Regions from separate parts of the Marinococcus sp. LNSP9103-4 genome, predicted to be linked through region 1. Evidence: a T-box and tRNA genes for the amino acid it is inferred to sense, from the RefSeq annotation. Region 1 holds a T-box; the other holds one or more tRNA genes.
The links. The T-box of region 1 lies ahead of ileS (isoleucine--tRNA ligase). A T-box ahead of a tRNA ligase gene usually reads a tRNA of that ligase, here a tRNA-Ile.
Positions count from the first base shown of each region.

Region 1 (11,223 bases):
TTCATTGCTGCACCTCTTCCTTTTCATACACTGTCTTCCCGTCTACGATCGTGAGAACTGGCCAGCCCTTCAGCTTCCAGCCGGTAAATGGTGTGTTTTTTCCTTTTGACACAAATTGAGCAGGATCGACCGTTTCCTCGTCCTCCAGGTCTATGAGCGTCAGGTCTGCAGCAGCACCTGCGGTAAGCGTGCCGGCAGCGAGTCCGAACACTTTGGCCGGACGCCCTGTCATTGATGCGAGCAGATATTCCAGAGTACATACTCCGTTTAATACCAGTTCGTTATATAAAAGCGGAAAGGCCGTTTCAAACCCTGTAATGCCAAACGGAGCTTCGCTTATCGGCCGTGCCTTTTCTTCTGCAGCGTGAGGGGCGTGGTCGGTCGCTATAAAATCAATGGTCCCGTCGAGCCAGGCTTCAAGCAGCGCCTGCCGGTCGCCGCGGGAGCGAAGAGGCGGGTTCATTTTATAGTTCGTATCCACCTCCGGAATGTCGTCTTCGCTTAGCAGCAGATGATGTGGTGTGACTTCGGCTGTTACATGGATGCCGGCACGTTTTGCATCGCGGATCAGCCGCACAGATTCCTTCGTGCTCACGTGACATACGTGATAGTGGCAGCCGGCCGCTTCAGCAAGCAGAATGTCACGGGCGATATGAACGGATTCAGCTACCGCCGGTATGCCCTTGAGTCCGTTTTTTTCCGCAAACCTCCCGGCGTGCACGCTGCCGCCGTACACGAGCGTATTTTCTTCACAGTGCGCCACCACCGGCATATCGAGCGCTGCGGCGTCCTGCATGGCTTCGTACATGACAGAGGCATCCTGCACACCCACTCCGTCATCTGTAAAAGCAAAGGCCCCATGCTCTTTCAGAGCTTTCATGTTCGTACGTTCGGCCCCCTGCTGTTTTTCTGTGATGGAGGCGTAGGGAAGGACACGTACCACAGCCGTGGCTTCGATACGCTCATACAGCAGATCAAGCTTTCCTGCGGAGTCTGGCACCGGGTACGTGTTCGGCATTGGACAAACGGTAGTGAATCCGCCCTTCGCTGCCGCCTTTGTACCTGAATAAATCGTTTCTTTGTGCTCGCCTCCCGGCTCACGAAGATGCACATGCACGTCAACCAGGCCCGGACTGAGCAGCCTTCCTTTCGCATCGAGTACTACTTCAGCCTCCTCCGGCGCCCTGCCGATTTCCTGGATACGCCCATTTTCAATCAGTACATCCTGTGGTTCGATGGTTTCCCCGGAGGTGAACACCTGCGCATTGATAATCCATCCGTTCATTTCCAATCTCCTCCTTTAGCCTGTCTTAATACATGGTCAAGCACAGCCATCCGGATAAAAACACCGTTTGTCATCTGCTTGAATATTCTTGAGCGGCCGCCCTCCACGAGCTCGTCCGCGATCTCCACTCCCCGGTTGATCGGGGCCGGGTGCATAATAATGCTTTTATTGTTCATGCGCTGCGCACGCTCTATGGTGAGCCCGTATGCTTCGTGATAATCGTTCGGTCCGGCTATCAGCTGGACCGTATGCCGTTCATGCTGAATGCGGAGCATCATCATAACGTCCGCCACCTCCACCGCTTCATCCATTGGTATAAAGCGGCTGCTCATGGCTTCATCCATCCATTCTTTTGGTCCCGATACATATACCTTCGCTCCAAGACGCTCCAATACCTCCACGTTTGAACGGGCAACCCGGCTGTGCCGGATATCGCCGGCAATGACAACCTTCACGCCGGCAAACCGTCCAAATTCCTGCTGAATCGTCATTAAATCCAGAAACGACTGGGTCGGGTGGTGCCCACAGCCGTCCCCTCCATTAATAATGGGGATGCTGATAGAGTCCCGCAGTTCATCAAAGTACCGTTCCTGCTCGTGACGGATAACGACCACGTCAGCCCCAATGCTTTCGATTGTGCGCACCGTATCGTACAGACTCTCTCCCTTTTTTACGCTTGAGGTGGCAGCATCGAAGTGAAGAATTCCGAGACCGAGGTTCTGTTCGGCCGCTTCAAAGCTGAGCTTGGTCCGGGTGCTGGGCTCAAAAAATAAGTTCGCTGCGTACAACGGAAGGCTTTTCCGTTCCCGCTCCGTGTCTGCAAATGCATTCGCCCTCGCCAGCAGCTCATGGATCTGCCGCACATCCCATTCCTCCATCGTCAGCACGTGCTGGACTGCTGCTGTTTTTGAAGATTTCATATTCATCATCGTTTCCGCTCCTTTTTAAGCGCCTCGATCCTATATAAAAAACCCGGAGTCGGAAAGACTCCAGGTGTACGGGTATGAAGAAACGCCCCGCGCAGGATAGTCTGCTGACGGAAGTGTTTTCATGCCGTTCAACCTTGGATGTCTCTCTGTACTTCCTTAAAGGATGATCAAGCTGCCTTATTTTTTGAGGTAGATGTACTTACGGATTCAAACATCGACCGGTTGCCGTAGGAATCTTCCTTTCCCGGCAGCACTGCGTGCAGCACCATGCCGATCACGGTGGCAAGCGCCATGCTTGATATTTCAAAGTATTCCCCGATTTCGATGAACGCTCCTCCGATACCGGTCACCAGAATGACGGAGCTGATAATCAGGTTCCGCTTAATGCCGAGGTCAATGTTGTTATCAATCAGCATCCGGAGGCCGTTCGAGGCAATGATACCAAACAGCAGGATCGAAACGCCTCCCATTACGGCTCCGGGGATGCTTGCGATAAAGGCTTCCACCTTTCCGATAAATCCAAAGCTGATAGCAAGCACGGCGGCCCCGCCGATCACGTACACGCTGAATACGCGGGTGATGGCAAGCACTCCGATATTTTCCCCGTAGGTCGTGTTCGGCGGTCCCCCAAGCACGGCGGCAAACATGGTTGCCACCCCGTCGCCCATGATGGAACGGTGAAGCCCCGGGGACTTGAGGAAGTTTTTTTCCGCTACTTTGCTTAATACGAGCTGGTCGCCGATATGTTCAGCAATGGTCACCAGCGCAATCGGTGCCATGATCGCGATAACGCTCCAGCTCCAATCCGGGCTGTACGTGGCAAACGGTACGGAGAAATCCGGCACCTGAATCCAGGCAGCCTCTCCGATGGCGCCTGTATTTACCATTCCGGCAGCAAGCGCCGTCAAGTAGCCGCCTATAATGCCAAACAGCACGGGAATGATCCGGAAAAATCCTCGGAAGAATACCGAAGCGACAATGACAATTGCAAGTGTTACGGCGGCTACGCTCATATGGCGCATCGGTTCATTGTAGTTTCCGGTGTCTGCGTTGTAGTTCATCGACATTTCGATTGCTGTCGTCGCAAGGCCAAGGCCGATGACCATAATGACCGGGCCGACTACTACCGGCGGCAGAATGTTCATCAGCCAGCCTACACCGGCTTTTCGGATAACCAGCGCCGTAATGCCGTAAACAAGCCCTGCAGCGAGCGAGCCGAGCATAACGCCGCCCGGGCCCCCGATGGATAAAGCGGCAATGATTGGGAAAATAAAGGCGAATGACGAGCCGAGATAAGCCGGTATCTGTCCTTTGGTGATTGCCAGATAGGCAAGTGTTCCAAGACCGCTGGATACAAGAGCTACGGCTGGGCTGAGTCCTGTAAGCGCCGGCACGAGTATTGTTGACCCGAACATGGCGAACAGGTGCTGCAGGCTCAGAATCAGCCACGTAGCCGGGGCCGGTCGGGTCTGGATATGGATATCTTCGTTATTTTTCATGATAAACCTCCATTAATATTGGCATGGAGGGAAGAAACGCTTTCGTCTCATCCCTTTTTGAACTCACTGGTTCAAATTAAAGAGAAATCTTGTTACGCAGAATGGATACTCACCTGGTCTTCGCCGTCTTCTTCTGCCATGTTGACAGCGATAATTTCTTCCCGGGAGGTCGGTACGTTTTTGCCGATGTAGTCCGGTCGAACGGGAAGCTCCCGGTGCCCACGGTCCACGAGCACTGCCAGCTGAATCTGTGCCGGACGGCCGCTGTCCATCATGGCGTCCATGGCTGCCCGCACGGTCCGGCCGGTATATAACACATCGTCCACCAGAATCACTGTCTTTCCGGTAATCTCTCCGGGAAGCACAGCCCCGTGCAGCTCCGGCTCCTGGCTGTTATTGTTGTGGGATAAATCATCGCGGTACATCGTAATGTCCACTTCGCCAATCGGAATCGCGTTTCCTTCAATCCGTTCGATACTTTCCGCTAGCCGGTTGGCAATGTAAATGCCCCGCGTTTTGATTCCAACCAGGATACAGTCTTCCACGCCTTTGTTTCGTTCAATAATTTCGTGCGATACCCTCGTCAGAGCTCTCCGGATTGCCTGTTCATCCAAAAGCACCCGTTCCATCTGCACCATCCTCCTTTACTTCATAAAAAAAGCCCCCATCCCGTAAGGATGAGAGCTTGCGGATCCGGGCACATTCACCCGCAGGCCGGGTATTACACATACGCCGCCCTGGGTACTTCTGCGCTCAGTCACCACCTCTTCTCAGCCTCACGGGACTGTGTTAAAAAGGCATTCGTTTTTTTCGTTATTACGTATTATGACAGTCTTTTTTTGTGCGGTCAACTAGTTTTGTTAAGTTCATCAATAGCAGCCTGCATCTCCTCCGGCAGCTCCGCCTCCAATTCAATCCACTTTCCATTCACAGGATGCTCAAAGCGGAGCCGGTACGCATGTAGCGCCTGCCCCGGAAGAGAAAGAGTCTTTCGGCGTCCGTACTTCGGATCAGCGGCCACCGGATGGCCGATCTCGGCAAAATGCACACGGATCTGGTGCATCCGTCCGGTTTCGAGCTCACACTCCACAAATGTGTATTTGTGCCACCATTGGAGCACCTGAAAGTGAGTGACTGCCGGCTTCGAGTTTTCGCGCACCGCCGCCATTTTCTGACGGTCATGGGGATCACGGCCGATCGGCATATCAATTTTCCCTGTTTCGTGCGGCACCTCTCCGTGCACAATTGCTTTATATTTCCGCTCTATTTTCCGCTCCTTCATCTGAGCGGATAACTGCTCGTAAGCCTCAGGATGCTTGGCTGCTATAAGGAGGCCGGACGTATCCTTATCCAGGCGGTGAATCAGCCCTGCCCGGGCTTCGGGGTGGTCCTGCCATACCGGATAACGGTGCAGCAGCCCGTTCATCAATGTTCCGCGGGTGTGCCCCGGTGCCGGATGCACAACCATCCCCCTCGGTTTGTAAATCACCACCACATCGTCATCCTCATAGCGTATGTCAAGATCGATCTCTTCCGGCGTCATTTCTTCATGATTTTCTTCAGGTACAGTGACGTCGATCCGGTCGCCGGCCTGCAGCTTGTAATTATTTTTCACACGGCCGCCGTTGACTGTGACCCATCCCTCTTTCACCCATTGCTGAATGACTGAACGCGACTCTTCCAATTCGTCTGTCATCAAACGGTCGATTCTTGTTCCCTGCTCTTCTTCGTCAATAATTCGTGGATTCATGTGCTTCTTCCTTCTTTCGTGATCTTTCATCTAAAAACATACCGATAATCAACCAGATTACACCTACTGTCAGGGCAGCATCTGCAACGTTGAAAATAGGGTAATTATAAGCGAACAGGTAGACATCAACAAAATCTACAACTTCACCAAAAAGCATACGGTCAATGAAATTTCCAACAGCTCCTCCAAGAACGAGGGCCAGCGGGATGCCAAAAGTAAATGAGAGCGTACCATACTGCTGCATGTAATACACCACTACTGCTATCACGACGATCGTAATAATTAAGAAAAACCAGCGCTGCCCCTGCAGTATACCAAAGGCCGCTCCTGCGTTCCGGTGAGAGGTCAGATATAAAAAAGACGGGATCACTTCAATGCTTTCTCCAATGCGCATGGAGGCAGCTACTATGTATTTGGTTACCTGATCGAAAATAATAATCAGCGCAGCCAGCAGATAATGCCACTTAATGATTTTCATACGGACTCTTTCATCCTCTCTTGCGGTATGCGTTCCATCCTTAGCATTTTAGCATATATTCGCCGGTGCGAACAGCGCCCGGGTCGATCCTTCCGGGCTTTACGTTCCATAAAAAAAGAGCCCCTGCTAAAAAGGGGCTCCTCACATGCTATGACTGACTGACGTTCTCTTTTTGATGCATGACCGAGGCACAGCGGCTGCAGAGATCCGGATATGCCGGGTCTTCTCCCACCGTTTCGGTCACTTCCCAGCAGCGTTCGCAGCGTTCACCTTCCGCTGCTCCTACAACAACGCTTACTTCGTCGAGCTTCGCTGCTTCCGCCGGGGCCTCTGACGCTGAACCGGCAATTTCTGCCTTCGAAACAATAAATAGCGTTTTTAAACGGGTTACGCTCTGCAGCATATCCTTTACTTCCCCGTCTGCGTAGATATCTACCGAGGCTTCAAGCGACTTGCCAATCACTTTTTCTCCTCTCGCTGTCTCAAGGGCCTTTAATACATCGTCCCGGACATCCATGAGACGATCCCACTTCCTGCGGAGCTCTTCATCCTCTGTCGAACGGTCCGCCTGCGGCATATCCGTCAGTTGTACGCTGTCAGCTTCTGTTTGAGGGATGAATTCCCATACCTCTTCGGCCGTATGCGGAATGATCGGTGCGATCATCTGCACGAGAGCTGTTAACGTGTCATACAGCACCGTCTGCACAGCCCGGCGGCGGACATCGTCTTCATGCTCGACATAGAGCGTGTCCTTGGCGATATCAAGATAAAATGAGCTCAGATCCACGGTGCAGAAGTTGTGGAACGTTTGATAAACGTTCACAAACTGGTATTCTTCATAGCCGGCACGGATTTTTGCAACCAAATCCTGCAGGCGCAGATGCATATACTGATCAAGCTCGCTCCAGTCCGACGGCTCAACCCGGTGCTTATCCGGATCAAAATCGCTCAGGTTTCCGAGCATGAACCGGAACGTGTTACGGATCTTGCGGTACGCTTCAGCGATCTGCTTTAAAATGTTGTCCGAGAGCCGGTGATCCGCCTGATAGTCAACGCTCGACACCCAGAGCCTTAGAATATCTGCGCCGAGCTGCTTTGTGATGTCGTTTGGTGAAATTGTATTACCGAGCGATTTGCTCATTTTTTTGCCTTCTCCGTCCATCGTAAAGCCGTGGCTCAGTACGGAACGGTACGGCGCTTTTCCGGTAACCGCAACACTTGTTGTAAGAGAAGAGTTAAACCAGCCGCGGTACTGATCGGAGCCTTCAAGATACATATCAGCCGGACGCTGCAGAAGCGGAGATGCCTCAAGCACTGACTGATGGGACGAGCCGCTGTCGAACCAAACGTCCATAATATCCATTTCTCTTGTAAAAATGCCGTTTGGACTGTGTTCCGACGTAAAGCCTTCCGGCAGCAGATCGGCTGTCTCCCACTCAAACCATACGTTGGAGCCATGGCTGCGGAACAGCTCGGCTACGTGCTGGATGGTCTCATCGTTAATAAGCGCTTCGCCGTCCTCAGCATAAAAGACCGGAATTGGCACGCCCCAGGCACGCTGTCTTGAAATACACCAGTCGCCCCGGTCACGCACCATGTTGTACAGTCGCGTTTCTCCCCAAGCCGGAGTCCATGTCACCTGGCTGATTTCGTCTAAAAGCTCGCCCCGGATGTTTTCGATCGATGCAAACCACTGGTCAGTCGCCCGGTAAATCACCGGCTTTTTCGTTCTCCAGTCATGCGGATAAGAGTGGCTGAAGAAGTTCAGCTGCAAAAGCGCCCCGAGCTGATCGAGGTTATCCGTAATCGCTTTATTCGCCTTATCGTAAAACAGTCCTTCAAAGCCCGGGGCTTCGTCGGTAAATACTCCTTTATCGTCGACGGGACAAAGTGTTTCCAGACCGTACTGCTGTCCTACCACAAAGTCTTCCTCCCCGTGGCCCGGAGCTGTGTGCACGCAGCCGGTACCTGCATCAAGCGTTACGTGATCGCCGAGAATGACGAGGGAATCCCGGCCGTAAATAGGGTGCTCGGCCATGACGTATTCCAGATCGCTGCCCTTCATGCGCTTTGTAATCTCATAGCCGTCCCACTCAAGCTTTTGTTCAAGCTCCTCTAGCAGTCCTTCGGCTACAACATACTTTTCTCCATTCGCCTTCACGACGACGTAGTCAAGCTCTGGATGAACAGTGATCGCCAGGTTTGCCGGGATCGTCCACGGAGTCGTCGTCCAGATGATAAATTTTTCATCGCCCTCGAGAACGTCCTTGCCGTCTTTAACCGCAAACGACACGTAAATCGACGGAGAGCGCATATCGTGGTATTCGATCTCTGCTTCTGCCAGGGCCGATTCCGAGGATGGCGACCAGTAGACCGGTTTTTTGCCTTTATAAATATGGCCGCGCTTGGCCATTTCGCCGAATACCTGGATCTGCTGGGCTTCGTATTCATGATGCATCGTCACATATGGGTTCTCCCAATCGCCTCTTACTCCGAGACGTTTAAACTGCTCCCGCTGCCGGTCAATTTGTTTTTCCGCATATTCTTCACACGCGGCACGGAACTCAGCTGTCGTCATTTTTTTCCGGTCGACTTTTTTGTTTTTCGAAAGCGCCGTTTCTATCGGAAGCCCGTGAACATCCCAGCCCGGCACGTACGGCGCATGGTAGCCTGTCATTGATTTATAGCGGACGATAAAGTCCTTGAGTACTTTATTCAGAGCGTGCCCCATATGGATATCCCCGTTGGCATAGGGAGGTCCGTCGTGCAGCACAAACAGCGGGCGGCCTTCAGTGCGGGCCTGCACCTGCTCATAGATGTCCTGCTCGTTCCACATTTTCTGGCGTTCCGGTTCTTTATTTGGCAGATTGCCGCGCATTGGAAATTTGGTTTTTGGCATTAACAGCGATTCTTTGTAACTCATTTCCGCATCCTCCTTTTTTTCTTACAACAAAAAGAGCCATTCGGAGCCCCTGTGCATAGGGGCGAGAATGACTCGCGGTACCACCCTGATGAGCGCAGGAGGCCATACGGCTCCCTGCCTGTCTCTTCATTGGCAATAACGGCTTTTTCAAAGCCGCCTTAACTTACTGCTTTGTTCAGTTAAGGAACTCCGGGGTGATAACAAAAATGCCCTGGTTCTGCGCTTACACCAACCGCAGATCGCTGAGACCGGTACATTACTGCCTGCTCCCCTTCAACGTTTATCGAATATGATATTGCAAAAGTATAATCTAGTTGCTGGTGTTAGTCAAGACGTTCGCCGTCGCCTGCATAAACGTCCGCCTCAGCCGGTTCTTCCTCGGAAAGATTCAGCCATTCATCCGAATGAAGCATTTCCATCTGGGCTTCGAGCAGCATTTTAAATTTAGTCTGGTAAACAGAAGCCTGCTTTTTCAATTCTTCAATTTCAAGCTCGATCCGGCGGGATTTGTTCAGGGCATCGTTGATAATCCGGTCCGCATTTTTCTCCGCTTCCTTCACCGTCAGCTGCCCTTCCTTCTCGGCATTTTTCCGCACTTCTTCTGCCGATTCCTGGGCTACATAAATCGACTTGTTCAGCGTTTCTTCAATGCTTGAGAAATGATTAATCCGGTCTTCGAGCTCTTTTGTACGGTCATACAGCTCGTCACGTTCACGAATCACATCTTCAAAATCCTTAATGAGCTGCTTTAAAAAATCGTTTACTTCATCTTCGTCGTATCCCCGGAAACCTCTTGTGAATTCCTTATTATGAATATCCAGTGGTGTTAAAGGCAAAGTCTTTCACCCTTTCTACAATTCAAGTATGTATACCGGCCCGAAAGCCTGCTGCCTTTTACTGCATTCGCGGCGAAAAAGGCAGTTCCTTCCTTCAAAAGAAAAAAAGTTATTTCTTTCTTTTCTGCTCTTTAATTCCGTACACAATCCGCTGCTTATCTTTTTTCGTGCGTCCGAGCACCTCCATCAATTTGGAGCGGCCAAGCCCGCGTACCGAAACATAATCCCCGGGGCGCAGCATATAGGAGGACTGGTCGACCTTTTTCCAGTTCACGCGCACCTTCGCTTTTTCTATGAATGGGAGCGTTTTGCTTCTTGAAAGCCGGTATGCTTCTGCCATAAATGTATCAAGCCGAAGCGAAGAAACCGTCGTTTCGCGTTCCACCCACTGCTCTTCTATCGGCAGCATAGCGGAAAACGGTTTTTCCACCGGCGTTACGGAAACGTTGGCGATTTTGGGAAGGTTCAGCTCAATATAGCTGCGGACTTCGGCAGCTGCTACGAATTGAAAGCATCCTTCCCCTTCCAGAATATCACCGAACTTCTCCCGTTTTAACCCGATGCCCATCAGGGCCCCGAGAACATCCTTGTGTTCAAGAGAAGCGAATTTCTGCGGATAGGATATTTCAAACAATATCAGCTGAAAATCCTCCTGCTCCGGCTGTTCGTAAAACGGGTAAATCAGCGCCCGCTTTCGCTCAGCATCATCGTTTCCCCCGGCAAAAGCATAATGGACAGTTTCATCTTTTCCGATGACTGACGCTAAAATATCCCGCTCCCGCGGATCAAGAAAATCGGTCAGCCGTCTTTCGAAGTTTGTTTCCACTGCTTCTTTCCAGTCTGATGCCTGTTCCACCCAGGCTCTTTCTTCCGGCCGGAAGTGTTCGAGCATATTCATGTTGTATTCACCTCAATTAGAACAACGCCCCGGCATTGAAAAACAGCGCCCGGATGCCGGATTCTGCAAAAAAGAGTACGATGATTGCCACAATCGGCGAAATATCAAGCGGGCCGAGCGGCGGAATAAATCGGCGGAACGGCTCCAAATACGGTTCACAAATCGAACCGATAAACTGGCCGATCGTAGATTCTCTCGCGTTCGGGAACCAGGACATGAAAATATATACAATTAACACAATCCGGTAAATACTGATTAAACTAATCAGCAAAGAACCTATAAGCTGCATAATCTCTCTCCTTTCTGTCTAATAATGTTCATCCCGTTCGGACATAATATCTGTAATAGCTCCAGAAATATCCACATTGTCAGGTGCGCAGAAAAAGATGTGGCTGCCAACCTTCTGAATGTCCCCGCCGATGGCATAGACAGTACCGCTTAAAAAATCAACGATACGCCGCCCCTGCTCCTTTGGCACCCGCTGCAGATTAATGATCACTGCTTTCCGGCTGCACAGGTGATCGGCGATATCCTGCACTTCTTCGTAGCTGCGCGGCTCTAAAAGCATCACCTTCGAGGACTTCTGTACACTCTGCAGGCTCACCACGTTGCTCGGCGCTGCCCC
Region 1 is NZ_JBQLIA010000005.1:61,236-72,458, reverse strand. Features, by position in the region: gene ACTRXG_RS05245 (carbamoyl phosphate synthase small subunit) at 1-5, opposite strand, end outside; gene ACTRXG_RS05240 (dihydroorotase) at 2-1,285, opposite strand; gene ACTRXG_RS05235 (aspartate carbamoyltransferase catalytic subunit) at 1,282-2,205, opposite strand; gene ACTRXG_RS05230 (solute carrier family 23 protein) at 2,382-3,713, opposite strand; gene pyrR (bifunctional pyr operon transcriptional regulator/uracil phosphoribosyltransferase PyrR) at 3,806-4,342, opposite strand; gene ACTRXG_RS05220 (RluA family pseudouridine synthase) at 4,561-5,463, opposite strand; gene lspA (signal peptidase II) at 5,444-5,941, opposite strand; gene ileS (isoleucine--tRNA ligase) at 6,090-8,864, opposite strand; T-box leader at 8,919-9,150, opposite strand; gene ACTRXG_RS05205 (DivIVA domain-containing protein) at 9,188-9,700, opposite strand; gene ACTRXG_RS05200 (YlmH family RNA-binding protein) at 9,810-10,598, opposite strand; gene ACTRXG_RS05195 (YggT family protein) at 10,615-10,887, opposite strand; gene ACTRXG_RS05190 (cell division protein SepF) at 10,906-11,223, opposite strand, start outside.

Region 2 (11,223 bases), on a different contig from region 1:
TGTATTTCGCTCCAAGCTCGATGAGAGTGTTGACGTTCATACTGCTTCCCGATTGCTCCAGCACTAAAAAAATCATGGCAAGCAGTGCCAGCACAATATAGGTCACAATCGGCTTCCCGCTTGAAAAAAAGGACATGTCCTGCTCTTCAAGCTCCCGCTGCTTTTTTTCCGCCTGCCGGCGGTAAAAGGAGGCTCTTTGTTCATGCTCTTCGGGTTCGAGCTCTTCTTCCAGGCCGCCCCATGCCCATTCATTGGTTTTTAGATACGTACTGACAGAAGGGGGCGCATCCGCCAGGCCCCGCCCGTTGTCATCGGCGAACAAAAAGGAGCGGGCTTCGCGGTCTCCGCTCTCCATCGGCTCTGTCATATCTGCCGGAGGATAAGAAGTAATATATACGTTCGCAAATTTTGCTTTCCTTAAGGCGAGCCGCCGTTTCCACCCGTGAAAGCTTTTTTCCGCTTCATGCCTGTCTTCTTCCAGCCGCCCGAGACGTTCATATTCCACCCGTGCCATGCGCACAATCCAGGGCTGTCCGTCCACATCCCCCTGAAGCCATACGCGCTTCCGGTCCGGACCGACGTCAATCAGGCGGAAGGATTCTTCCTCCATAAGCTGCTCTGTAAATTTCCAAAACTGGTGAGCTTCCCGTTTAGACATCCGAACGCCGTCCTTCTTCCACTATTTCTCTTAAATATGATGCTGCCTGATTGAATTCGCTAAACTCTTTTACTGTATTTGCCGAAGGTCCTGCTTTCTCCCCGCGGGTGTTCACATAGATAGCTTCCCATCCTGCATTTTCCGCTCCCCTTATATCGTGGGCCCACGAGTCACCGACAAACAGCGCCCGTTTTTTCCGGCTATCCATAAGCTGCAGCGCTTCATCAAAAATTGCCGCTTTCGGCTTCGGAGCTTCGGCCATTTCAGAAATAAAAAGATGACGGTGGTCGATCCAGCGATCAAGCTCAAGCTGATAAAACTTTTCTTTCTGCAGTTTCTCTGACCCATTTGTAATAATACCGAGGCGGACGCTGCTTTTTGTGAGCGATTCCAACAAACCAGGTACACTCTCAAACAGTTCGCTGAATTCCGGCAGCCGCTGCTCATACTCCTGATGAAACTCGAGTGCTTCCCGGCGTGACGCCGGGAGCCCAAACACGTGCATCGTTTCTGCATACCGCTTTACCCGGTACTGCTCCTGCGTAAGAGTGCCTTCCTCGTATTCCCGCCAAAACAAATCACAGTGATATTTAAACACCTCGAACCACTTATCTTCATGAACGAACGGAGCTTCTTTATTCATCTGCTGTCTGATGGAAACAAACACAGCTTTGATTGTTTTTTGAAAAGCTTTTTCGTGATCGTAGAGGGTATTGTCCAGATCGAAACAAATCGTTGTCCAGCGCATGTACTTGTGCCACCTTTCTTCCTTCTATTATAGCAACCTCCCGCTAAAGGCGAAATCAAAAGGAAAAGAAAGAAACAATGTACAGCACCACAACCACCACACCGCCTCCAAAGGAGCTTAACGCATTCACAGCGTTGTTTGTCATCCATGAAATGCCCGAGGCGTGAATGGTTTCCCTTCCATGATGGACTGCAGCTTCCGTATAGGACCCACATACGCTGCAGCGATTCATCCGTTCTGTATAGGCTCCGAGAAATGTATCAATAAAGCAGCCGCATACGCCAGCAGCACTTACAACAATAAGCATAAAGACATTCGGCTCCGAAGAAATAAAATAAACTACCCCTCCCACAAGCAAAGCACCGCCAAAAGCTCCCAGCGTTCCTGCTCCGGAAACCGCTCCGGAAAAACCGTTTTCTATTCGTTTTCGGCTGCGCACGTGAAACGGCCGGCCACCAAACCGGCGGCCAAGCTCTGACGCCCACGTATCCGCATTTGCTGCCGCCGCTGCACCTGCAGCAGCAGCCAAAAACCCTTCCCAAGAAGCGGCGCTGGACAAAGCAGCAAATATAAGCATCGGTCCTCCATTCGCCCATACCTGCCCGCTGTCCCGCTGTTCCTTTTCCTGTTTATTTAAACGTGACAGAGCTGTCGAACTTACAAAAAAAGTAAGCAGCGCTGCTGCCCCCAGCCCTCCTGTCCATGTGTATATAAGCGTGCCGAGCACTCCGGCTGATACCGTTGCGGTAAACGTTAATGATCCTTTTTGCCAAATCATCATTAAAAACAGCACGAATACTAAACCGAGTGCCGTTTCACCCCACATGAATAAGGCCTTCGCTGCTGATAAGGGTTTGGACCGGCACGTCGTGCGCTTCCACCGGAATACACTCCTGAAGCTGAAAAGGATGAATCAGGGAGGCCGTAGCAAAATCCGCCCGGTTTAAAAAGCGGTCATAGTATCCGCCCCCGAACCCAACGCGGTAGCCCTGCCTGTTAAATACAAGACCAGGCACAAGAACAAGATCCAGCTGCTCCGGAGGCACCAGGGGACAGACACTTTTTTTAGGCTCATATATCTGACCGATCGAGCGCTCGAGCTCACCGAATTCCTGTATTTCATAAAAATCCATTCCGCGTTGCTCAGGTTCAATTTTAGGTACACACATCCGCTTTCCCTGCTGCCATCCCGTTTCAATAATCGGCCCGGTATTTATTTCATTTTTGAGCGAAACAGTTACAGCAATCGTCTCCGCCTGTTTCCATCCGCTCCATTGGAATAAGTACTCATAAATCTTTTTTTCTGCCGCCAGGCGATCACTTCCGGAAAGATTTTGATAGGCGCTGTTTACCTGCTGCCGGAGCATATGTTTATTCAATTATTTGCCCTCCCATGTCTTTTCATTGGACCATGCTTTAAAGACAAAAGAAAAAGCAGCTGGGAGATGTAATCTCCTGCTGCTTATTTCGTTTCGCGATGAAGAGTGTGCTTTCCTAAACGAGGAGAATATTTGTTCAACTCAATACGCTCAGGGTTTGTGCGTTTATTTTTGCTGGTGATGTAATTACGGTCACCAGTCTCTGTGCAGGCAAGCGTTACTTGTACACGCATGTGATTCCCTCCCTACTTTCGTACATTTTTCATACTTAGTAATACTATCAGATTCCTATTTGTGCTTCAAGTCTGTGATGTTAGTTTTTCTCAGGAAAGTTAAGAATATTTTTTGTAAAAGCGGCAAATCAGTAAAAAGTGTTAAGAACAAAACAACTTGCTGCAGTCTTTTATTCCAGCAGGATTACTGTTCTTCCCCGTCGCCGCCGGAGTTTTCTTCGTCTCCTGCGTTTTCTTCATTGTCGTCCGTGGTTTCGCCATTTTCTTCATTTTCACCTTCAGCTTCGTCTTCGCTGTTTCCGGCTCCCGGACGTTCTTCCTTAAGATTCACATATGCCTGCATCGTATCAGCGGCAATGCTGTTGGCGATACCCGAGCGTCCACCCTCATCACTCGAATAAGCGTTAGGAACCACTACCGCAATCGCTATCTCCGGGTCTTCATACGGCCCGTAGGCGATAAAGGTCTGGTTGTTTACCTCTACTACTTCATTGTCGCTTTCTCTGCGGACACTGCGCTGGGCCGTCCCTGTTTTCCCGGCAATTTCCATATTTACGTCCGTGAAATAGCTGTCCGCGGTTCCCAAATCCGTGTTTACCACATCGTACATACCTTCCTGGGCAATATCAAAGTATTCTTTGTCAATATTAACCCGGTTCAGCATTTCTGGTTCAAACTGGTGAAGCACTGCACCCATTTCGTCCGTATTACGGTTTGGTTCACGAATTTCTTTCACGAGGTGAGGCTCCATCCGTTTACCGTCGGAAGCAATAGTCGCGGAATACTGCGCCAGCTGCAGCGGTGTGTACGTGTCAAGCTGGCCGAAGGAGAAGAACAACAAGCTGCCTGGCACCTGCCTCCCAGCATTTAAACCAGTAGCTTCTGATGGCAGATCGATGCTAGTTTCCACCCCAAGCCCGAACTGATGATAATAGTCTCTCATTGTCGCATATGCCTCGTCCACCTTTTGATCGTTGAAACCATCGCCGCTTCCATACTCATAGTCCATCAGCCGCATCGCAATTTCGGACATAAATATGTTGGATGATTCCTGGATAGCACCGACAATATCTATTGTGCCGATTTCGTGAGAAGATTCGACTTCTCCTCCTGGGCCTGGAAGGTCAATCGGCCTGTCATTAATTTTTGTATCTTCCGTGATAACTTCCTCTTGGAGGCCGATCATGCCTGTTGCCGGTTTGATTGTCGACCCCATCTCGTACGTATTCGTTACGTTCCCGAGTTGATCATCATAACCGTTCATAGCAAGTATTTCCCCTGTATTCGGATCGATTGCAGTCACATAGGCCTGCTGATCGTTTGGAAACGACCCCTCCGACTGCCCCATCTGATTATCAAGTATCGTCTGTACTTCCTGCTGCAGATCCATGTCAATCGACAACACGAGGTCATTGCCACGGCTTCCGTTATTCGTCTCCTCGGCGTCATCATCCTCACCGCTGACAGTTCCCTTTTTGCCCCTCAGCGTGTCTTCATAGTATTCCTCGAGAAAGCTCTGGCCAACCTCGTCGGAGCGCTGATACCCTTTAGCAAGAAACTCGGATACGGTTTCTTCAGGGATAGACCCCACCTTCCCGTAAAGGCTCTGGAAGGCCTGCGTATACTGATAGTCACGCCGGAAGTCTCTCGTTACATCCACGCCTTCGAGTTCATCGAGACGTGCGCTGATCGCCGTGGCCTCTCCTTCTGTCAAATCCCGTTTAACGCGCTGCGGGGAGTCATAGTACCCCGAAATCATTTCACTCCAGATAGCTACAACTTCCAGCTCTTCGTCACTGATATCATTCAGTTGTTCATCAGTAATCCGGTCGAGCTGTACTTCATATGGATCTTTATCATTTTCCATCAGGCGCTCTTCTTCTTTGTCTGAGACAAGCTCCTCCGCTTCACTTTCACGAGTTAACAGCCAGTAGTCCTGCAAGTTTCTTTCCGGCATGCTCTCACGGTCTGTTTCCTCTTCATCAAATTCAATCAGTTCAGCCAGTTCTTCAGCCGTCTGGAGGCGTTCTTCATCCTCATAGCTTCTCTGGTTCGTATACGTTAAAGTCAGAATAAGATTATTATCCACCAGCTCGGTTCCATTGCGGTCGTACATAATTCCGCGCGGAGCATCGACCCGGCTCGCCGATGTGGAGGCCGTTTCATTCACGTCCTCTTCATACGTATCACCTTCAACGATCTGTACGTATCCAAGCCGCAGGATCAATATTGAAAACAATATAAAAACAGCGAAAAAAAGTACGTTCAGCCGAAAAGGAATGGAAGGTTTTTTATTTTTTCTGGAAGCCACACGCAATCCCTCTCTTAATATATGTAAGTTTGCTTGTTTCCAGTTAAGTATAGCATAGAAAAAAGCCGCTGCCGAACTTCTGCTCTCTTCCTAAACAGAAAAAGTCCGTTCCCGGAAACCGGGAACGGACTCTTTAAATATATTATTTAGCTGCCTGATAGTTCTTTTCAACTTCGTCCCAGTTTACAACATTCCAGAATGCTGCTACATAATCCGGACGACGGTTTTGATACTTCAGGTAATACGCGTGCTCCCAGACATCAAGGCCGAGAAGTGGAGTTTTACCTTCCATGATCGGTGAATCCTGGTTGAGCGTATCCATAAGCTCAAGCTCGCCGTTGTTTAATACGAGCCAAGCCCAGCCGGAACCAAAACGTCCAACTGCTGTTGCGCCGAATTCTTCTTTGAACTTGTCAAAGCTTCCCCATTTGCTCTTAATGGCATCTGCCACTTCGCCTTTTGGTTCGCCGCCGCCATTAGGGCTGAGAAGCTTCCAGAAGATGGAGTGGTTGGAGTGGCCGCCGCCGTTATTTCTTACTGCGGTACGGATATCTTCAGGTACAGCGTTCAAATCGCTGATCAGTTCATCAACGCTCTTGTTTTGAAGATCGCTGTGATTTTCCAAGGCTGAATTTAATTTTGTCACATACGTGTTGTGGTGTTTATCATGGTGAATATTCATTGTCTGCTCATCAATATGAGGCTCCAATGCGTTTGGTGCATAAGGTAGATCTGGTAGTTGATGTGTACTCATACAAAATGCCCTCCTTGAAAGTTCTGGTGATTTGTTCAAAGTGACTTTGCGTTAATTTAGTATACAAAATTACACTTAGTCTACTTTTACTTTACCAAAACAATTCTTATTTTTCAAATCGGCTTTCTGCTGTAATCAACTAGAAAGCCTGCCAAAGTTGATTATTCCCTTATACTTCTTCTTTAAACATAAAAATCTAACCAGCTTTCGCTGCACATGGAAAAACCAGCCCCTCAAAAGCGTCTATATTCCCAATTTGCCACGTCCCGCCCAGAGCTGTCTTCAAAATAAAAAAACTTCTCCGGCCTTTGCGGAAAAGTTAGCTGTCCAGTTATATAAAAATGAGTATTTAACATAATAATGGCGGAGGAAGAGGGATTCGAACCCTCGCGAGCCGTAAAGCTCCTAACGGTTTTCGAGACCGTCCCCTTCAGCCGTACTTGGGTATTCCTCCAGATGCATATTTACCCACTGCTTCTTAAAGTGGTGGACCCTGTAGGACTCGAACCTACGACCGGACGGTTATGAGCCGTCTGCTCTAACCAACTGAGCTAAGGGTCCTTAAAAGCATTGCAGACAAAAAAATGGGGCGGTTGATGGGAATTGAACCCACGAATGCCGGAACCACAATCCGGTGCGTTAACCACTTCGCCACAACCGCCGTATGAGTATGTAAATATATTGGTAGCGGCGGAGGGGATCGAACCCCCGACCTCACGGGTATGAACCGTACGCTCTAGCCAGCTGAGCTACGCCGCCATGGCTCCGCAGGCAGGATTCGAACCTGCGACCAATCGGTTAACAGCCGATTGCTCTACCACTGAGCTACTGCGGAATGTGTTACTGCCGTTTTTACGACAGTAATTACTATATCATTTCCTTAAAAACGCGTCAAACAGATTTTTGTATTTCTTTAAACAAGAATTATTATAATATAAATGGCATTCACTAGCAATATACCGCCCTTTATAACAACGCTTGCGACAAACCCGCCGACAGACCCTACACCAATTTTACCAAGCTGCTTCCACGATTTCTGGCCTCCGATTAACTCTCCAATAACAGCTCCGGCAAGTGCGCCAATCAGAATGCCGGCGACCGGAATGATAAACGGACCGACAACCAGACCGATCAGGCTCCCCCAGATGCCGTATTTCGTACCTCCACTCCGCTGGATACCATAATAATTAGCCGCGTAATCAATTACAAACAGCAGCACCGCAATAACTGCCTGAATCACCCAGTAAACTACACCGATATCTGCAAACCCATAGCCCAGTGCAAACATAAGGGCAGCAGCTGCGTGAAAAATACCACCCGGCAGAATCGGATAAACAACCGCGACAAGCGCCAGTGTGTAGCACGCAATCCCCAGTAAATACCATATCAGTTCCATACGTACCTCCCTTTGCAGATGTATGATTATTCTATAGCCGCTTTTCTCTCTATATAATCAATAAAAAAGAAGGAGGCGATCCTCCTTCTTTTTCTTATGAAACCTCCCGGTCATCCAGTACCGTTTCGGCAATATTTACAGAATGGTCGCCGATACGCTCTAAATTACTGATCATGTCGACAAACACGATACCGGCAGAACCAGAGCATCTGCCTTCATTCAGACGCAGGATGTGTTTTTTACGCAGCTTCCGCTCCATCTTATCAATATCTTCTTCCTGTCTGGCAACCTGCTGGGCAATCTCATAATCATCTTTTTCAAGTGCTTCGACAGCACGGTTAAATGTGCTGATCGTCAGCGTGAACATTTCATTTAAGTCTTTGTACGCTTCTTCTGAAAGCGTCACTTTATTGGTCAGCTGATAGTCCACAAGCTCCATCACATTTTCCATGTGATCGCCGACACGTTCAATGTCGCGGACAGTATCCATCACAACTGAGTGTTTCCGCGAATTTTCCTTAGACAAAGAGCGGGCGGAAATACCGATCAAATAATCCGTAATATTTTTGTCCAGATTGTTGATCGCTTCTTCGTACCGGACGATGTTTTCCGCGTCCTTTTTATTTTTGGTCTCCAGGTAACTTTCGCTCTTCTGGAGGCCTTTACCTGCATATTCCGCCATCCGCAGGGTTTCGAGCTTCGCCTGGTCGAGCGCGATCGCCGGGGACTGCTGGATAAAGGCCGGATCGAGGTGCTTGGCTTTGTACTCGATTTCGTCCCCTTTGCCCGGCACGAGCTTCGTGACCAGGTAGGCCAGCGCCCCGACAAACGGCAGCTGGATCAGGGTGTTGGACACGTTGAAAATCCCGTGCGCAAACGCGATCGTCATCGGCGGATTCAGGTTCAGCCACTCCTGCAGGTTGCCGATAAACAGCGTGTATGGCACGAGCAGGATCAGGATGATCGTGGCGCCGATCAGGTTGAAGATCACGTGGGTGAGCGCCGCCCGCTTGGCCGCCACCGACGCCCCGATCGCGGCGAGCACTGCGGTGATGGTCGTCCCGATGTTGTCACCGAACAGCACCGGCAGGGCCGCGTCGAGCGGCATCGCCCCCTGGTTGTAGAGCTCCTGCAGCAGCCCGATCGTCGCCGACGAGCTCTGCAGCCCGATCGTGAAAATGATCCCGATCGCGAGGCCGAGCAGCGGGTTCTCGCTCATGCTGATCGTCAGCTCCCGGAAGGCCGGCAGGTCTTCGAGCGGGGCGACCCCGTCGCCCATCAGCGTCAGGCCGAAAAAGATGGCCCCGAACCCGAACACCGACTGGCCGATGTTGCTGACTTTTTTGTTTTTAAAGAAGAAGATCAGGATCGTCCCCGCAAACAGGATCGGCAGGGCGAACTCCTCGATTTTGATCCCGATGATAAAGGCGGTGGCCGTCGTCCCGATGTTGGCCCCCATGATCACCCCGATCGCCTGGCGCAGCGTCATGAACCCGGCGCTGACCAGGCCGACGACGAGCACGGTGGTGCCGGTGCTCGTCTGGATCAGGATGGTGACGATAATCCCGACCAGCACGCCCATGAACGGGTTGGTCGTAAATTTATCGAGCAGGTCCCTCAGCTTGTCGCCCGCGATCTTCTGCAGGCCGTCGCCCATGTATTTGATCCCGAACAGGAAAATCCCCAGGCCGCCGAGAAACGTAAATATCAGCGTTTGAATATCCAAACTCCCTCATCCCCTTAATCACTTTATGTATTCTGTCCTTTTTTGCCACACCCAATCTATTTTTAAAGTAAATTGAATGGTTTGTAAAGGAAATATTACTTTTTCCCAAAGTTATTTAGCTTTTGTTTTTTTCTTAAAAAAAAAGAGCAAGCCGCAGCTTCCTCTTTTTTCATGATTAACCATTAATATGGTAATTACTGTTCTTTTACAGCTGTCTCAAGACGCTTGACACGGATGCGCGTCCCATCCACAGATGTTACCTCTATTTCTTCTTCAGCATTCAGCCACTGATCGCCGCTGGTAGCACTGTAACGCTCTCCCTCAATATCAATCGTACCTGTCGGGCGGAAAGGAGTAACGGTGGTCCCCGTTTTGCCGACCAGTCCTTCATACGTCTGATTCATAGAGTTATAGCCCTGTTCGCTTGTCAAACTGTCCTTAAGCATCAGCTTCGACCATAGATCCCGGCGGGGAAAAACCTTCAGGAAAAACATCGCTGAAATGGCTCCGGCCAAAAAGCCGAAAATAACGAGTACTCCGTATATGATAGTAGGAGTCGGCACAGCGATCGATACTCCCATTAGCAAAAGACCTACAATAGAGACAGTTCCGTCTCCAATAAGCTTCCCGTCAAGCAGGATCAGCCCAAGACCGGCTGCATATAATACAAGCACCCAGATACCGGCTGCCCCTTCAAGATGATAGGAAAAGAATAAGACCATAAAGGCTGTTCCCAGAATAAAAAATAAGCTTTTGGACTTAACTAGAAACTCTGAGATTAAAAACATCGTTCCAAGAAAAACGACAATAAAGCCGACACTCGGGTTCGCTAACCATTCCATTGTATATACTCCCTTCCATAAACTTCTGTAATCACTGACTAATACGACTCGTAAAAGCTTGGTAATCATATATACGCGTAAACACCCGTAATCGTTTCACAATTATTGTAACTCTTCTTCCTGCCAGTTGTCAGCTGTAAGCGTCTTCTTCGCATAAAAAAGAGGCCCCGCGGCCTCTTCTCTTTTTACTAATATTATGCTGATTCTTCAGAGTCGCTGTTAAACCACCCCTGCACGGAATCAAGCATTTGTTCGAGGAAAGCAACGATGCGCGAAAGGAAATTCTGCGTATCTTCACTGTTTACAAAGCTGTCGATGTTTTCCGAAGCTTTATCAAGCTGACTCTCCATCTGCGACCAGTCGATATTTAAATTCTGCATCCGGTCAAATAAGGAAACGAGCTCATCTGTCTGCTCTTCGCTCAGTTCAATATTCATATCGCCTGACACATTTTGCACAATGACCCGGATATCTTCCGTATTATTAATCTCCGTATTGTTTATTTCCTGCTTAATCTGTGTAATCAGTGTTGTTGCTTCTTCTTTGCCGATATCTTCGCCAAGCTCAGAAGTTTTGGCAATCTCTTCGTTTGCCACCTGTTTTTGATCCTCGGATATATTGACATTGTTCTGCTGTTCGTAGGCTTTTAAGATCCCGGTCAGTGCTGCCGTTCCAGATACCTCAAACGGAGCTGTCACGTAAACCTCTGCATCCTCCACACCCGCTGTTGCCAGCGCGTTTGCATACATTCCTTCTGTAACTGTATCTATTTTGTTCGTTTCAATATCGATGCCTTCTCCGTCTTCAGCTGCAGTAATCCTTGCAGAAGATAACGCGCGCGAGCCAATTTCAGAGCTGCTTAAATAATCTCCGAGGTACTGGTACTCTTCTTCATTTGTGACCTCTACAACCGGTACTTCCCCTTCAGTCACATCCATCTCTTCAAGCAGAGAACTTCTTTGATCTGAAGACAGATCCTGGCCGAGTGTCACTGTTACATCCCCAGCTGCAGCGTCCGCTGACGCCTGCTGACTTACCCCAAGAACCCCTAACGTAACTACCCCGGCTGCTAATGTCTGCTGCCACCACTTCATTATGTTCAACTCTCCTTCTTATGCCCTTTCATTTCCAATCCCGTACTTTGATGACCAATATTTTTATATTCGTCGCATCTAT
Region 2 is NZ_JBQLIA010000002.1:74,180-85,402, forward strand. Features, by position in the region: gene ACTRXG_RS01810 (rhomboid family intramembrane serine protease) at 1-658, opposite strand, end outside; gene ACTRXG_RS01815 (HAD family hydrolase) at 651-1,406, opposite strand; gene ACTRXG_RS01820 (DUF92 domain-containing protein) at 1,462-2,232, opposite strand; gene ACTRXG_RS01825 (5-formyltetrahydrofolate cyclo-ligase) at 2,222-2,785, opposite strand; gene rpmG (50S ribosomal protein L33) at 2,869-3,018, opposite strand; gene ACTRXG_RS01835 (peptidoglycan D,D-transpeptidase FtsI family protein) at 3,203-5,329, opposite strand; gene ACTRXG_RS01840 (superoxide dismutase) at 5,472-6,083, opposite strand; tRNA gene ACTRXG_RS01845 (tRNA-Ser) at 6,445-6,537, opposite strand; tRNA gene ACTRXG_RS01850 (tRNA-Ile) at 6,568-6,644, opposite strand; tRNA gene ACTRXG_RS01855 (tRNA-His) at 6,669-6,744, opposite strand; tRNA gene ACTRXG_RS01860 (tRNA-Met) at 6,766-6,842, opposite strand; tRNA gene ACTRXG_RS01865 (tRNA-Asn) at 6,844-6,918, opposite strand; gene ACTRXG_RS01870 (DUF456 domain-containing protein) at 6,997-7,479, opposite strand; gene ACTRXG_RS01875 (Na/Pi cotransporter family protein) at 7,574-9,205, opposite strand; gene ACTRXG_RS01880 (NfeD family protein) at 9,400-10,047, opposite strand; gene ACTRXG_RS01885 (DUF1002 domain-containing protein) at 10,242-11,141, opposite strand.
Region 2: it encodes a tRNA-Ile, which carries the amino acid that the T-box ahead of ileS (isoleucine--tRNA ligase) is inferred to sense. The anticodon was not compared.